One region of the Streptomyces sp. NPDC006372 genome, then DNA from elsewhere that is predicted to be linked to it. Evidence: riboswitches for the same ligand, from Rfam matches in the RefSeq annotation. Region 1 holds a riboswitch; each other region holds the start of a gene.
The links. A riboswitch is a leader RNA that binds a small molecule or an ion and turns the genes downstream of it on or off. The one in region 1 is predicted to bind thiamine pyrophosphate.

Region 1 (5,114 bases):
GCACCGACAAACTGGTACCGCTGGGCCAGGAGGGTTCGCTCGCCGACTTCGACGCCCATCTCGACGAAGCCTTGGACCGCATCCTCGCGGAACAGGGCGCCGGGTGAGACATCCGTGGGCGGCACGCTGGAGTAACGCTTCCCCGGATGCCGCCGAGCCGCGCAGGAACGCTTCTCCCTGCGACAGGCACCTGGCCTCTCGGCACCGGAGGGGCCAGCGGGGACTCACAAGCCCCTCAGGCGTCTTCGCCCCAGCGGCGTCATCGGTCCGAAGACGTCAGCGCTTACGCCGCCGCCCCCTCCCCCCGCGCGCCGGGACCGTGGCGGCCTCCGCGGCCGACTCCGCTCCCGGGCGGTCGGCCGAGACCACCAGCGCCGCGAGCGCCGTGGTGACCGGCACCGAAGCGACCAGGCCGATCGAACCGACCAGCGTGCGCACGATCTCCTCCGCGACGATCTCGCTGTTCGCGACCGTCCCCACACTGCTCTGCGCGATGGAGAAGAGCAGCAGCAGCGGCAGTGCGGCACCCGCGTAGGCGAGCACCAGCGTGTTGACGACCGAGGCGATGTGGTCACGGCCGATCCGGATGCCCGCTCGGTACAGTCCGCGCCAGCCCATCGACGGGTTGGCGTCGTGCAACTCCCAGACCGCGGACGTCTGGGTGACCGTCACGTCGTCGAGCACACCCAGCGAACCGATGATGACGCCCGCGAGCAGCAGACCGCTCATGTCGATCGTCGGATAGAGGCCGTGGATCAGGCCGGTGTTGTCATCCGTGTTGCCGGTGAGCGCGGCCCAGTCGATGAACACCGAGCCGAGAACGCCGATCAGCAGCAGCGAGACCAGGGTGCCGAGCACCGCCACGGATGTCCGCGCGGACAGGCCATGGCACAGGTACAACGCGATGAGCATGATGGCGCTCGCACCCACCACGGCCACGACCAGCGGATTCGAGCCCTGGAGGATCGCGGGCAGGATGAAGAGGTTCAGCACCAGGAAGCTTATGGCCAGCGCGACGAGGGCCATGACGCCCCGCAGGCGCCCGACGACCACCACGGCGAGCGCGAAGATGCCGGCCAGCAGCGCCATGGGCAGACGCCGGTTGACGTCGGTCACCGAGTACTGCAGATCCTTCGGCGCCGAGGGTTCGTAGGCGACCACGACCTTCTGGCCCTCGTGCAACTGACGGGACTGGTCGGGCTGAATGATCTCGGTGAAGGTGCGGCCCTTGTCCTTGCCGCTGTCGACCCGGATCGTGGCCCGCTTGCAGGTGCCGCTCTCCTGCTGCGCCGCGGAGGAGCCCTCGGCGGTGGAGGTGTCGCCCGTCGGCGGGACCCCGGAGGAGCCGGCCGCCTTGCAGCTCACCTCGACCACTTTGGTGACCGAGGCCTCCTGGGTCTGCCGGTCGAAGCCGACGCCGCTGCGCTCGTGCGAGGGAGCGCCGCCCGGCCACAGCACGGCGAGACCGATCAGTACCGCCGCGGCGAACGGGATCAGTACCGCTGCGATGATCTTGCGCAGATGCATGGAGACGGGCGTGGCCGGACCGTGGTTGTGGCTGTGCGAGTGCCCGTGGCCGTGTCCGCCACCGGGCGCGGAGCCGGACCCGTGACCGTGACCGTCGCCCCCGCCCTGGCCGTTGTCCCCACCGTGTCCCTGTCCGTGGCCGTGCCCATGGCTGTGGCCGGGACCGGTCCCTCGGTCAGGACCATCGCCCGTGCCGTAGCCCCCGTCGCCGCCGGAATCGTGCCAGCCGCCGGGGCCGGAACCAGGTTCACCGCCGCTCCCGGGACCATGGCCCGCGCTCCCACCGGCCCCGGCTGCGAAATCGTGGTCGCCTCCACGGCCGTTGCTGAATCCCGCGCCGGATCCGCGGGGCGGTTCGGGCGGTGGGTACGGGGGACGCTGCGTCGTGGTCACCGACCGATCATCGCAAGAAGGAGGGGGGCCCTCTGTTCACCGCGCCAGAATTGCCGCTAGCGTGGAGGCACCTTTTGTACACGCGGGAGCTCGGAGCACCGGGCTGAGAGGGCGCTGACCTCCGTCCCTGCGATGTTTCACATGAAACATCACCGAAGTCGAGTGATGTTTCACACGAAACGTCGGCAGACGGAAGCCGCTGCGTCGACCGCCGAACCTGTTACCGGGTAATGCCGGCGTAGGGAGTAGGTCTCATGACCAACAAGGACGCACGCACGCCTGCCTCCGTTCAGGACGAGAAGTCCCAGGAGGCCGGGAAGTCCATCGGCTGGCACAAGGCGTACGTCGAGGGCAGCCGCCCCGACCTGCGGGTGCCGGTCCGTCAGGTGCACCTCACCAACGGCCAGTCGGTCACGCTGTACGACACATCGGGCCCGTACACCGACCCGCTCGTCGACACCGACGTCCGCAGGGGCCTGTCGCCGCTGCGCGAGAACTGGATCATCACCCGCGGCGACACCGAGGAGTACGCGGGCCGGCCGGTCCGCCCCGAGGACGACGGCATCAAGCACACCTCACCGCGCGGCGGTCTCCGCAACCTCGATGCGGTCTTCCCTGGCCGGCCGCGCCTGCCGCGCCGTGGCAGGGACGGAAAGGCCGTCACACAGCTCGCGTACGCCCGTCGGGGCGAGATCACGCCCGAGATGGAGTACGTGGCCATCCGGGAGAACGTTTCGCCCGAGGTGGTCCGCGATGAGATCGCCGCCGGCCGGGCCGTGCTGCCGGCCAACGTCAACCACCCGGAGATCGAGCCGATGATCATCGGCAAGCGGTTCCTGGTGAAGGTCAACGCCAATATCGGCAACTCGGCGGTGACGTCCTCCATCGAGGAAGAGGTCGAGAAGATGACCTGGGCGACCCGCTGGGGCGCCGACACGGTCATGGACCTGTCCACCGGCCGCAACATCCACACCACCCGCGAGTGGGTGCTGCGCAACTCCCCCGTGCCCATCGGCACCGTGCCGCTCTACCAGGCCCTGGAGAAGGTCGACGGCCGCGCCGAGGAACTGACCTGGGACATCTACAAGGACACGGTCATCGAGCAGGCCGAACAGGGCGTGGACTACATGACGGTCCACGCGGGTGTGCGCCTGGCGTACGTGCCGCTGACGGCGAACCGCAAGACCGGCATCGTCTCTCGCGGCGGCTCGATCATGGCCGCGTGGTGCCTCGCGCACCACAAGGAGTCGTTCCTCTACGAGAACTTCGAGGAGCTCTGCGACATCCTCGCCGCGTACGACGTCACGTACTCGCTCGGCGACGGCCTGCGGCCCGGCTCGATCGCGGACGCCAACGACGAGGCGCAGTTCGCCGAGTTGCGCACGCTCGGAGAACTCAACACGATCGCCAAGCGTTTCAACGTACAGACCATGATCGAAGGCCCGGGACACGTGCCGATGCACAAGATCAAGGAGAACATCGACCTTCAGCAGGAGATCTGCGATGAAGCTCCGTTCTATACGCTCGGCCCGCTGACCACGGACGTCGCCCCGGCCTACGACCACATCACCTCCGGCATCGGCGCCGCGATGATCGCCTGGTGGGGCACGGCGATGCTGTGTTACGTCACGCCCAAGGAGCACCTGGGCCTGCCCAACCGTGACGACGTCAAGACCGGCGTCATCACCTACAAGATCGCCGCTCACGCCGCCGACCTCGCCAAGGGGCACCCGGGCGCCCAGGAGTGGGACGACGCGCTGTCCGACGCCCGCTTCGAGTTCCGGTGGGAGGACCAGTTCAACCTCGCCCTCGACCCGGACACGGCTCGAGAGTTCCACGACGAGACGCTGCCCGCGGAGCCCGCCAAGACGGCTCACTTCTGCTCGATGTGCGGGCCCAAGTTCTGCAGCATGAAGATCTCACAGGACATCCGCCGTGAACACGGCGGCAGTCGCGACGAGATCGAGGAGGGCATGGCCCAGAAGTCGAAGGAGTTCGCCGCGAGCGGGAACCGGGTGTACCTGCCGGTTGTCGACTGACACACACTCAACTCGACATGGTGCGCTCCCCCCGGGCTCCGGCCTGAGCAGGGGAGCGCACTTGTTCTATCTCCCAAGGGGGCGCGCGCTGACGCAAATGCGCCTCTTGACCTGACGTGCCAATACCGGCACGCTCATGGGGCGGGAACTACGCGCATAGATGACGCCCACTGCTGCACGTGTGCATGGGCTAGCACTCCAGAACCGGGTGCTCACTCAGGAAGGTATTTGCCATGACCTGTAAAACGCTCAGACCCAAAGAAATGAGGCGTACATGCTACGAAATCTCAGAACGACCATGGCCACCTTGTGCTCCTTCATCTGGCGTACCGCACAGGCCACTTGGGGCCTCATCTGTAGAGCGGCACGTGCTGCCCGACACGGAGTAGGGCGCATCTGGCGGGCTGCTCGGCGTGGAGAGCGACGCATTCGTCCGCATGTTCGAAGAATCCAAATTCTGAATTCATATTGTCAAGTCACTCTTGCTTTGTTGGCAGTTCACGAAACGATCCGAATGAGTTTGAATCCAACCTACGAGCCACCCGCTCGCCGGATCATTGAGTATTTCTTGCACCTCTTCGAAATCTTGTAGTTAGAACCTATGTGCGTAGTACCCAACCTGCACGGCCGTCAGCGCGCGACGGCCGTGCCTCAATGTGAGCGGGCTGCTCCCTCGTGGGAGTAGCCCGCAGCTGTTTGGGCCTGGTCTCGCCGCGCCCCAATGATCTTGAGCACGGTCGGGGTCGTGTCCGGTGCGCTTCGGGTCGGTCACCGGTGGGCGCACACCAGTTGATCGCGCGCGAATGGGGGAGCTGGTACAACGAGGCGCTTGACGCCGCTGCTCGATCGCATGAGGGGGCGCATCCACGGACATTCCGCCGTGAACACGGCGGCAGCCGCGACGAGATCGAGCCGGACTGACACCGGCGCACACCGGGGCCGGGGACCGGTGGCCCCCGGCTACTCCGGCTGGTGCTCCGGCCCGCCGAAGTCCGGGCTGCTGTAGTCCGGACTGCTGAAGCTGGGCCGCGAGCCGCGCCGGCCCTCCTCCGGGCTGGTGAAACCCGGGCGGTCGTATCCGAGGTGCGGCATACGGCTGACCGGTGCGGACGAGGACGGATGGTGCAGCGCGGCCGCCGCGTCAGGGTCGACGAG
Region 2 (5,114 bases), on a different contig from region 1:
GGTAGACCGTGGCCATCCCGCCGACCGCGATCCGCGCGTCGATGCGATACCGGCCGTCGAGCACCTGCCCGACCAAGGGGTCCTGAAGGGTCGTGTCCACGCAGGCGAGTGTACGAGCCACAACTGACACCCACTCGCCGCGCCCACCATCGGGGCATGACTGAAGCGGACCTGTGACGTGCATCGCACGCCCCTGCCCCTGCCGCTGCCGCTGCGGGCAGTCGTGCCGCTGGGGGCGGCACGGGTGGGCGCAGCGGCACCCCGCTCCGCCGGGTTGCGCGCCCACCCCGCCCCAGCGACATCGCACAGCTACTGAAAAGCAGGCCGCTCCGGATCGAGCACGGCAACACCCTCCGTCGGCGAAGACGCCTCCGCGAAATGCCGCCGAGGAATACGCCCCGCCCGATACGCCAACCGCCCCGCTTCCACCCCGTTCCTCATGGCGGCAGCCATCAGCACCGGCTCCTGCGCCCGCGTCACCGCCGAGGCAAGCATCACACCCGCACACCCCAACTCCATCGCCAACGCCACATCGGACGCCGTACCGGCCCCCGCGTCCAGGATCACCGGCACCCCCGCCCGCTCCACGATCAGCTGGAAGTTGTGCGGATTGCGAATCCCCATCCCGGACCCGATCGGCGACCCCAGCGGCATGATCGCCGCGCAGCCGACGTCCTCCAGCTTCCGCGCCAGCACCGGGTCGTCATTGGTGTACGGCAGCACCGTGAACCCGTCGTCGACCAGCGTCTCGGCCGCGTCCAGCAGCTCGATCGGATCCGGCAGCAGTGTCCGCTCGTCGGCGATGACCTCCAGCTTGACCAGGTCCGTGCCGAGGGCCTCGCGCGCGAGACGGGCGGTGAGGACGGCCTCTCCGGCGGTGAAGCACCCCGCCGTGTTGGGCAGCACCCGGATGCCGAGCCGCTCCAGGACGGACAGCACCGAGCCGTGCACCGAGGCGTTCACCCTGCGCATCGCGACGGTCGTCAGCTCCGTCCCGGAGGCCACCAGCGACCGCTCCAGCACGTCGAGGCTGGGCGCGCCGCCCGTACCCATGATCAGGCGGGACGTGAAGGACGTACCACCGAGGACAAACGGATCGTCGGCCATGGTCAGCCTCCTTGGACGGCGGTGAGGACTTCCACACGGTCTCCCTCGGCCAGGGGGGTGGACGGCCACTGCGCGCGCGGGACGACGGTCTCGTTGAGGGCGGCGGCCACACCGGAGGGTGACGTCGTGAGCGAGCTCACGACGGTGGCGAGAGCCGTGTCGGGCCGGACGTCCCGGGGCTCTCCGTTGACGGAGATGTTCATGCGGGCTGCTCCGTGAGTGCGGTGACGGTACTGAAGCGCTTCGGGGTGAAGGGCCGGGCCACCTCGGGCAGTTCACCCGTCGTCAGGGCGTGCGCCAGGGCGTCGCCGGTGACCGGCGTGAGCAGGACGCCGTTGCGGTAGTGGCCGGTGGCCAGCAGCAGACCCTCGAGAGCGGTGGGCCCGAGCAGCGGTGCGTTGTCGGGGGAGCCGGGCCGCAGCCCGGCACGGGTCTCGGTGAGCGGCAGCTCGGTGATGCCGGGGACCAGTTCGTGCGCGTCGCGCAGCAGCTCGTACACGCCGCCGGCGGTCACGGTGGTGTCCCAGCCCGTTTCCTCGCTGGTCGCGCCGACGACCAGTTCGCCACTCGCGCGCGGCACCAGGTAGACCTGGCTGCCGCGGACGACCGCGCGCACCGTCCGGCTCAGGAACGGCCCGTGCCGCTCGGGCATGGTCAGCCGTACGACCTGCCCCTTCACCGGCCGCACCGGCGGCAGCACATCCTCCGGGACGCCGGCGAGCCGACCGCTCAGACTGCCCCCGGCCAGCACGACCTGACCCGCGCCCAGCTCGGTGCCGTCGGCCATGACGACGCCCGTGGCCCGGTCACCCGCGACGGTGAGCCGCTCGGCCAGGACCCGGTGGAAGACCACCCCCGACCGCTCGCACGCGGCGACCAGCGCCCCGGCCAGCCGCCGCGGGTCGATCTGATGGTCGCCGTCGACCCGCAGCCCGCCGCGCACACCCGGTGCGAGCATCGGCTCCAGACGACGGCACTCCCGCCCCGACAGCCACTGCGAGTCGAGGCCCGACCGCTGTTGCAGGGCGTGCAGTTCGCGCAGGTGGGCCCGGTCGTCGGCGTCCAGGGCGACGGCGAGCGTGCCGCACCGGCGGTAGCCGAGGTCGTGACCGGTCAGCTCGGTGAGCTCGGCCGCGAAGGCCGGGTAGCGCCGAGCGGAGGCGAGGTTCAGGCCGAGCAGGGTCTGCTCGCCGTAGTGCAGTTCCGTGACGGCGGCCAGCATGCCGGCCGCGACCTGGGCTGCCCCGCCGCCCGGCCCGGGGTCCACCACGGCCGTGCTGAGGCCCCGCCCCGCGGCCCGCCAGGCCGTGACCAGGCCGATGATCCCGCCCCCGATGACGAGGACGTCTGAGGTTCGCGTACGCGACATGGGCGTCCAGCCCCTCCCTTCGCCGGCATGACCCGGATCAGGTTCGTACGGTCGGAGGCCGCCAGCCTCCCTCTCAGCCCGGTGCGTCCGGGCTCCCGCGAGTGCCTTACGTTGGCCACCAACCCTAGCCCGACGCCCCGTGCCGCAGTAAGGGAGCCTCCGCCCATGGCCCGATCCCTCGACGGTCTCGTCCTCGCCCCGGTGGCCGACCAGGCACCCGGTCAGGTGGGGACCCGCACCCGGTTCACGTACCACGAGCGGGACGGTGAGATCTGGGCCGAGTACACCGGCGGCGACGTCGTACGCGGCCGTCTCGTGGGTACCAGGGAGGGAGACAGGCTGGACTTCCGGTACGTACAGCTCAAGGAGGACGGGACCACGTCCTCCGGGCACTGCGTGTCGACGGTCGTGGACCTGCCCGACGGGCGGGTCCGGCTGGAGGAGACCTGGGAGTGGGAGTCCCAGCGGGGCAGCGGGACGAGCGTTGTGGAGCAGGTCACGGCGCTCGGGCACTGACTGACAGAACGTCAGTTGTCTATGGTGATCAGGTGAGCGAGCAGACGCAGGAAGCAGGGTCCGCCGAACCGCGGCGAGTGGTCGTGGCGGGCGCGGGCATGGCCGGTGTGCAGACCGCCGTCGCCCTGCGGGAGCAGGGCTTCACCGGCAGCGTCCTCCTGGTCGGCGCCGAGCCCCACCAGCCGTACGACCGGCCGCCGTTGTCCAAGGCCGTCCTGCTGGGCAAGTCCGAGGGCTCCGCGTTCGACGTCGACTTCGAGGCCCTCGGCATCGAGCTGCGGCTCGGCTGCGAGGTGACCGGCCTGCGCCCGGGGGACCGGGAGCTGGACACCGAGAGCGGACCCGTGCCGTACGACGTCCTGGTCGTCGCGACCGGCGCCGAACCGATCCGGCTGCCCGGGGCGGAGGGCGTACCGGGCGTGCATCTGCTGCGCACCCTGGACGACGCCGAGCGGCTGCGGCCGGTGCTGGCCCGGCAGCACGACATCGTGGTCGTCGGCGCGGGCTGGATCGGCGCGGAGTTCGCCACGGCCGCCCGCGAGGCCGGCTGCGCGGTGACCGTCGTGGAGGCCGCCGAACGGCCGCTCGCCGGGGCGCTGCCCGCCGAGGTCGCCGCCCCCATGGCCGGCTGGTACGCCGACGCGGGGGCCGTGCTGCGGACGCAGGCGCGCGTGGAGCGCGTCGAGCCCGGCGCGGTGCTCCTCGACGACGGCACACGGCTGCCCGCGGGCGCCGTCGTCGTCGGCATCGGCGCCCGTCCCGCCACGGCCTGGCTGTCCGGCTCCGGGATCGAGCTGGGCGAGCACGGCGAGATCGTGGCCGACGAGCACCTGCACACGACCGTGCCGGACGTGTACGCCGTCGGGGACTGCGCCTCCTTCCCCTCGGGGCGGTACGGCGAGCGCCTGCTGGTGCACCACTGGGACAACGCCCTGCAGGGGCCGCGCACCGTGGCCCTGAACATCGCCGGCCGGGCCTCGGGGGAGCCGCCGGCGGTGTACGACCCGGTGCCCTACTTCTGGTCCGAGCAGTTCGGACGGTTCGTGCAGTACGCCGGGCACCACGCGGCCGCCGACACGACCCTGTGGCGGGGCGACCCGGCCGGACCGGCCTGGTCGGTCTGCTGGCTGCGCGGTGACCGGCTGGTCGCGCTCCTGGCGGTGGGCCGCCCCCGGGACCTGGCTCAGGGACGCCGCCTGATCGAGTCGGGCACGCCGATGAACCCGACGCTGCTGGCGGATCCGGCGAGGCCCCTCAAGGCGGCGACGGCATAGCGCCGGGAGGTGGGCCGGGGGGCCGTGCGTCCGCCCGGCCGGACCGGTCTGACTTCCTCCTGTCAGTGGGGGATGGCAGGCTGGTTTCCGTGACCGAGATTGACGCAAAGATCGATGCTCTCGTCCCTGCCTGGCTCACCCTCCCCGACATCGCCGAACAGTTCGGCGTCGAGGTGACGCGTGTGCGGCAGCTGGTCAAGGAGGGCCAGCTCATCGCCGTACGCCGTGGTGAGAACCGCGCGCTGCACGTCCCCGCGGCCTTCATCGACGGGGACAAGGTCGTCAAGGGCCTGTCCGGCACCCTGACGCTCCTGCGGGACGACGGCTTCACGGTCGAAGAGATGCTGGAGTGGCTCTTCACCCCCGACCCCAGCCTGCCCGGCACCCCGGCGCAGGCGCTGAACGAGAATCGCGGCACGGAGGTGAAGCGTCGCGCCCAGGCGCTCGCGGTCTGACCGACCTCGACCGAACAACCGTCCGGCCCTGTCGTACGAGCGGGGCCGGGCCTGAACAACCGCCCGGTGTGTGGGCCGGGGCCCGCGAGGCCACGGCCCAGGGGTGGCTCGCGCCTGTCCGGGGCGCGCCACCCTGGCGGGAGCCTCCGATGAGGGCCTCGGCAGTGGTCCGCCCGGGTGAGAGACTCGGGACGCGCCGAGGGGTTGCGTGGCGGTCCCTCGCGGACGGCCGCCCTCTCCGGGACCGGTCACCCTCACGCCTCCGGCGGTCCTCGCCGCCCGTGGACACCCATCGCCCGAGTCACCGGCACCGGGAGACGCCTTCCGCACGCGTGGCACCCTCACCCGGGAGACGCCTGCCGGTCCGGCTGCACCCTGCGCCCGGGCCCCGCC
Region 3 (5,114 bases), on a different contig from region 1:
GCGGGCGCCAGCGCCGGGAGCGTGACCCGCCGCCAGGCCCGCAGGGGCGACGTGCCGAGCATCCGCGCGGCCTCCTCCTGCCGCGGGTCGAGCTGTGCCCAGAGCCCGCCGACGGTCCGCACGACGACCGCGTAGTTGAAGAAGACGTGCGCGAGGAGGATCGCCCACACGGTGGTGTCCAGCCGGACGCCCCACAACTCGTCGAGCAGCCCGCCCCGTCCGACCAGTGCCAGGAACGCCGTGCCGACGACGACCGTGGGCAGCACGAACGGCACGGTCACGACCGCTCGCAGGACCTGCTTGCCCGGGAAGTCCAGGCGCGCGAAGACGTAGGCGCCGGGGAGTGCGACGAGCAGGGTGAGCGCGGTCGAGACGAGCGCCTGCCAGGTGGTGAACCACAGGACGTGCCGGACGTCGGGCTGCGCGAGCACCTCGCCGATCCGCCCGAGCTGCCAGGCCCCGTCGACCTTCAGACCGCGCGCGACGATCGCGGCGACGGGGTAGGCGAAGAAGACCGCGAAGAACGCGACGGGCACGGCGAGGAGCCCGAGCCGCGCCGCGTTCCCGCGCGTCCGGCGCGCTACTTCAGTACGAGTGAGGTCCACGACTTGACCCACTGGTCACGGTGGTCGGCGATCTTCGCCGGGTCCATGGTCTCGGGATCCTTCGTCTGCGGCCCGTACTTCACGAACTCCGGCGGCACCTGGGCGCCCTCGCGCACCGGGTAGACGAACATGTTGAGCGGCATGTCCTCCTGGAACCTCTTGCTGAGCAGGAAGTCGAGGAACGCCTTGCCGCCCTTGGTGTTCCCGGCGTTGCTGAGCAGCCCGGCGTACTCGACCTGCCGGAAGCAGGTGCCCTCGGCGACGCCGGTCGGCGCCGTGCTCGGCTTCGGGTCCGCGAAGACGACCTCGGCGGGCGGCGAGGAGGCGTACGACACGACGAGCGGCCGGTCACCCTTGGCCTTCTTCCCGCCGGCCGAGCCGGAGAACTCCTCGTTGTAGGCCTGCTCCCAGCCGTCGACGACCTTCACGCCGTTGGCCTTGAGCTTCTTCCAGTAGCCCTGCCAGCCCCCGTCGCCGTACGCGGCGGCGGTGCCGAGCAGGAAGCCGAGGCCGGGCGAGGAGGCGGAGGCGTTCTCGGTCACGAGCAGGTTCTTGTACTGCGGCTTGACGAGGTCGTCGAAGCTCCGCGGCGGCTGCAGCTTGTGCTCGGCGAAGTACTTCTTGTCGTAGTTGACGCAGATGTCGCCGGTGTCGACGGGCGTGACCCGGTGCTGGTCCTGGTCGACGCGGTACTCGGCCTTGACCTGGTCGGCGCCCTTCGCCTCGTACGGCTGGAAGAGCCCGTTGTCGAGGGCGCGGGACAGCAGGGTGTTGTCGACGCCGAAGAAGACGTCGCCCTGCGGGTTGTCCTTGGTCAGGATCGCCTTGTTCACGGCCTGCCCGGCGTCGCCGTCCTTCAGGACGTTCACCTTGTAGCCGGACTGCTTCTCGAAGGCCGCGATGACGTCCTTGGACACGGCCCACGAGTCGTGGCTGACGAGGGTGACGGTCTTGGAGTCGCCGGCCCCCTGGCCGCCGTCGGACGATCCGCACGCGGCGAGCGTGCCGGCCATGCCGAGCCCGACGACCGCCGCCGTCAGCCGCTTCTTCTTGTTGCTCACTGGATTCCTCCTGGAGTGACCAGGAGAAGACGCGGCCCTGCCCGGGACTTCCGTGGTCCCGGGCAGGGCGCAACAGCTCGAGTGGTGACCGATCTCCCTACCCAGAATGACCTGGGCCAGGTTCGGAGGGTCTGCGGCCGTGTGCCGCACTCTCAGCGCTGTGGCGCTCCCCTGTCGGAATATGCAGATGTTCTTACGGTGGTCAGACTACCGTTCGGTGGCCGCGAGCTGACCACACGCCCCGTCGATCTCCTGACCACGGGTGTCCCGGATCGTCACCGGCACACCATGCGCGGCGATGGCCTCCACGAACGCCTTCTCGTCCTCGGGCCGCGAGGCGGTCCACTTGGACCCGGGCGTCGGGTTCAGCGGGATGAGGTTGACGTGCACGGGCTTGCCCTTGAGCAGCCGCCCGAGCCGGTCACCGCGCCAGGCCTGGTCGTTGATGTCCCGGATCAGCGCGTACTCGATGGACAGCCGACGTCCGGACTTGGCGCTGTACTCGAAGCCGGCGTCCAGCACCTCCCGGACCTTCCACCGCGTGTTCACGGGCACGAGGGTGTCACGCAGTTCGTCGTCCGGCGCGTGCAGCGAGATGGCGAGCCGGCACTTGAAGCCCTCGTCGGCGAACCGGTGGATGGCCGGGACGAGACCGACCGTCGAGACGGTGATCCCGCGCTGCGAGAGCCCCACCCCGTCGGGCTCGGGGTCGGTGAGCCGCCGGATGGACCCGATGACCCGGTTGTAGTTGGCGAGGGGCTCGCCCATGCCCATGAACACGATGTTGCTGAGCCGTGCCGGGCCGCCGGGGACCTCTCCGTCCCTGAGGGCCCGCATCCCGTCCACGATCTGGTGCACGATCTCGGCGGTGGACAGGTTCCGGTCGAGCCCCGCCTGCCCGGTCGCGCAGAACGGGCAGTTCATCCCGCAGCCGGCCTGCGAGCTGATGCACATGGTCACCCGGTCCGGGTAACGCATCAGCACCGACTCGACGAGCGTCCCGTCGAACAGCCGCCACAGCGTCTTGCGGGTGGTGCCCTGGTCGGTCGACAGATGCCGCACGACGGTCATCAGCTCGGGCAGCAGGGCCTCCTGCAGCCGCCCCCGCGCACCGGCCGGAATATCGGTCCACTGCTCCGGATCGTGCGCGTACCGCGCGAAGTAGTGCTGCGAGAGCTGCTTGGCACGAAACGGCTTCTCCCCGACCGCGGCAACGGCCTCCTTGCGCTCGGCAGGAGTGAGATCGGCAAGGTGCCGCGGCGGCTTCTTGGCTCCGCGGGGGGCGACGAATGTGAGTTCTCCGGGCTTAGGCATGGCCGTACCAGTGTCGCAGATCGATTCGTGTGGCCTGCGGCTTGCCCGGACAGGCCGGCCGCCGGCTGGTCGTCGGTCGCCGTGGGCCACCCTCGGACGGCCCACGGACGACCCCACCCTCGGGCCCGCACAGCAGAGCGGATCGCTCATCCGTTTTTCGAACGGCAGCGTTATTTACGTCAGCATCGCCCTGGTGTTTCATGAGGGGCGACTTCGGGGGGAGAGCAGCATGGGCGGATCTGGCGTCAAACTCTTGGTGATCGGCATTGCGACCCTGGCGGCGGCAATCGCCGGCAGTCTTCTTTCCGACGAGATCGGCAAACACGTTCCTAGCGGAAAGATTGCCCTCGGCGTCCTGATTGTGGTGACGGTGCTTGGCACCGCAACGTCTCTGCTTCTGTCCCAACCTGATGGCACTGAAAGCCTGGGAGTCATCAGGCAGAGGATTTCTGACACGCTGGGCGTCGTGTCGTCACTCGCGCTGGCCGCCGGCGTCTTCCTGGTTTTCGTCCACTACGCCCCAGGCTGGGGGCGTGCGCTTCTCGAGGAGGAGGAGCCTGCACTCAGGGGAGGATGGTCCGGAGAGGTGCGGCAGGGAGGATTCGACCGCCCGCTGAAAAGCACTCTCAAGGTTTCCGGATCAGCAGACAGCTTGAACGGTTCATTCACTGTCGTAGGGAAGAATCTCTGCGAGTGGGCTGTGTCCGGGCACGCGATCACCGCAGACTCGACCGACGCAACCCTCGACGTCAATAAAGAGCGCGGCCCGTGGATCTGCAGCGAAAACGGATATTTGCATGTGAAGTTGCTGTCTGACCGCAGAATCAGCGTGGAGCAAGATGGGTGGGTATTCAAGGGGCGCTCTAGGTGGCAGGTGTCTTTCAGCGGCGTTCTCAAGCCTGCGAAGGAGTGACCAGGCCCGGGCGGACAGCAGCGGGGCCGATGCCCGCCCGCCCTCCAGCCCTGACTAAAATCGAACGCGTGAACGACTCCTCGCCCTCCCGTCTGGACCTGCTGCTCTTCGCGCGCCGTGTCGTGGTGCAGCAGGCGAGGGCCGCGTTGGCCCAGCTGGACCGGTGGATCACCGATGAGCAGCGCCGGGAGGCGGAGCGCCTGAGGGGCGAGGAGATGCGACCGGCCCCGCCCGAGTGGCTGATCGAGCGGGGCCTGGACAAGAGGAACCTGGTCGCGGTGCACACCGGGGACTGCTGGAAGGTGACGAAGAGCGGCAGGTGCGTCGGCGCCTCACGGGCACAGGCGCTCGACGCCCTCCGGCAGCAGGTGCCGGCGTGCAGTTACTGCCGCCCCGACACGGCGCTCAGTTTCCTGGAGTAGCGCGCCGGAGCCCGTCGCCTACTCGCCCGTGTGCTCCAGCCGGTCCTTGAGGAGCTGCTCGTTGCGCGGTAGTTCCTTGCGGACCTGGGGGCGTACGACGAGCGGCACCAGCATCTTGCCGACGCCGTGGCCCTCGAAGTCGATGTCGATCGTCACGTGCGAGCGCCGGCCCTCGTCGAACGGCTCGACCTCGCCGTGCACATGGGCCCTGACCGGGCCGTCGACACCGCGCATGGCCCAGCTGTGCGGCGGGTCGTACTCGGTGACCTCCATGGTCATCGGCATGACGCGGCGGCGTCCCATGTGCCGGGTCACGCGGACCCGGTTCCCGACACCGACGGGGCCCTCGTCGAGGCGCTCGACCGAGATGGCGCTCAGCTGCCATTCCGGCATGTGCTGTGCGTCCATGACGTAGTCGTAGACGTCCTCGGGACGGCGGTCGACATCGATGGTCTCTCGGATGATGGACATGATGACCCCCTTTGCGAGGTACATCTGAATCGTCCCACTCAGTCCCCCGGCCGTCTCCCCGAGACGAGGACGAGCTCCCGTCCGGCCGGACGGGAGCTCGTCGACACAACCGGCCGGTTCGGCCGGGCCCGTCGATCAGCCGGACCCGACGAAGAGCACGAGGAGCAGCCACACCACCGGAGCCGTGGGCAGCAGGGAGTCCAGCCGGTCCATGATGCCGCCGTGTCCCGGCAGCAGGGTGCCCATGTCCTTAATGCCGAGGTCCCGCTTGATCATGGATTCGCCGAGGTCGCCCAGCGTGGCGCTGACCGCGACCGCGAGGCCGAGC

Region 2: it holds a riboswitch for thiamine pyrophosphate, as region 1 does, so the genes downstream of both, thiO (glycine oxidase ThiO) here and thiC (phosphomethylpyrimidine synthase ThiC) in region 1, are expected to answer to the same signal.
Region 3: it holds a riboswitch for thiamine pyrophosphate, as region 1 does, so the genes downstream of both, ABZ016_RS24125 (thiamine ABC transporter substrate-binding protein) here and thiC (phosphomethylpyrimidine synthase ThiC) in region 1, are expected to answer to the same signal.

What each region holds. Positions count from the first base shown of each region.
Region 1 covers NZ_JBEXQJ010000011.1:11,478-16,591, forward strand. The annotation lists gene ABZ016_RS18730 (SsgA family sporulation/cell division regulator) at 1-107, shown strand, start outside; gene ABZ016_RS18735 (YibE/F family protein) at 277-1,920, opposite strand; TPP riboswitch at 1,993-2,182, shown strand; gene thiC (phosphomethylpyrimidine synthase ThiC) at 2,175-3,959, shown strand; gene ABZ016_RS18745 (hypothetical protein) at 4,920-5,114, opposite strand, start outside.
Region 2 covers NZ_JBEXQJ010000007.1:18,025-23,138, forward strand. The annotation lists gene pknB (Stk1 family PASTA domain-containing Ser/Thr kinase) at 1-100, opposite strand, end outside; gene ABZ016_RS14170 (thiazole synthase) at 310-1,107, opposite strand; gene thiS (sulfur carrier protein ThiS) at 1,110-1,310, opposite strand; gene thiO (glycine oxidase ThiO) at 1,307-2,476, opposite strand; TPP riboswitch at 2,474-2,585, opposite strand; gene ABZ016_RS14185 (hypothetical protein) at 2,642-2,992, shown strand; gene ABZ016_RS14190 (FAD-dependent oxidoreductase) at 3,025-4,266, shown strand; gene ABZ016_RS14195 (Rv2175c family DNA-binding protein) at 4,356-4,721, shown strand.
Region 3 covers NZ_JBEXQJ010000017.1:69,352-74,465, reverse strand. The annotation lists gene ABZ016_RS24130 (iron ABC transporter permease) at 1-605, opposite strand, end outside; gene ABZ016_RS24125 (thiamine ABC transporter substrate-binding protein) at 581-1,666, opposite strand; TPP riboswitch at 1,743-1,849, opposite strand; gene rlmN (23S rRNA (adenine(2503)-C(2))-methyltransferase RlmN) at 1,874-2,980, opposite strand; gene ABZ016_RS24115 (hypothetical protein) at 3,210-3,893, shown strand; gene ABZ016_RS24110 (DUF6233 domain-containing protein) at 3,962-4,315, shown strand; gene ABZ016_RS24105 (SRPBCC family protein) at 4,334-4,786, opposite strand; gene ABZ016_RS24100 (phosphatidate cytidylyltransferase) at 4,922-5,114, opposite strand, start outside.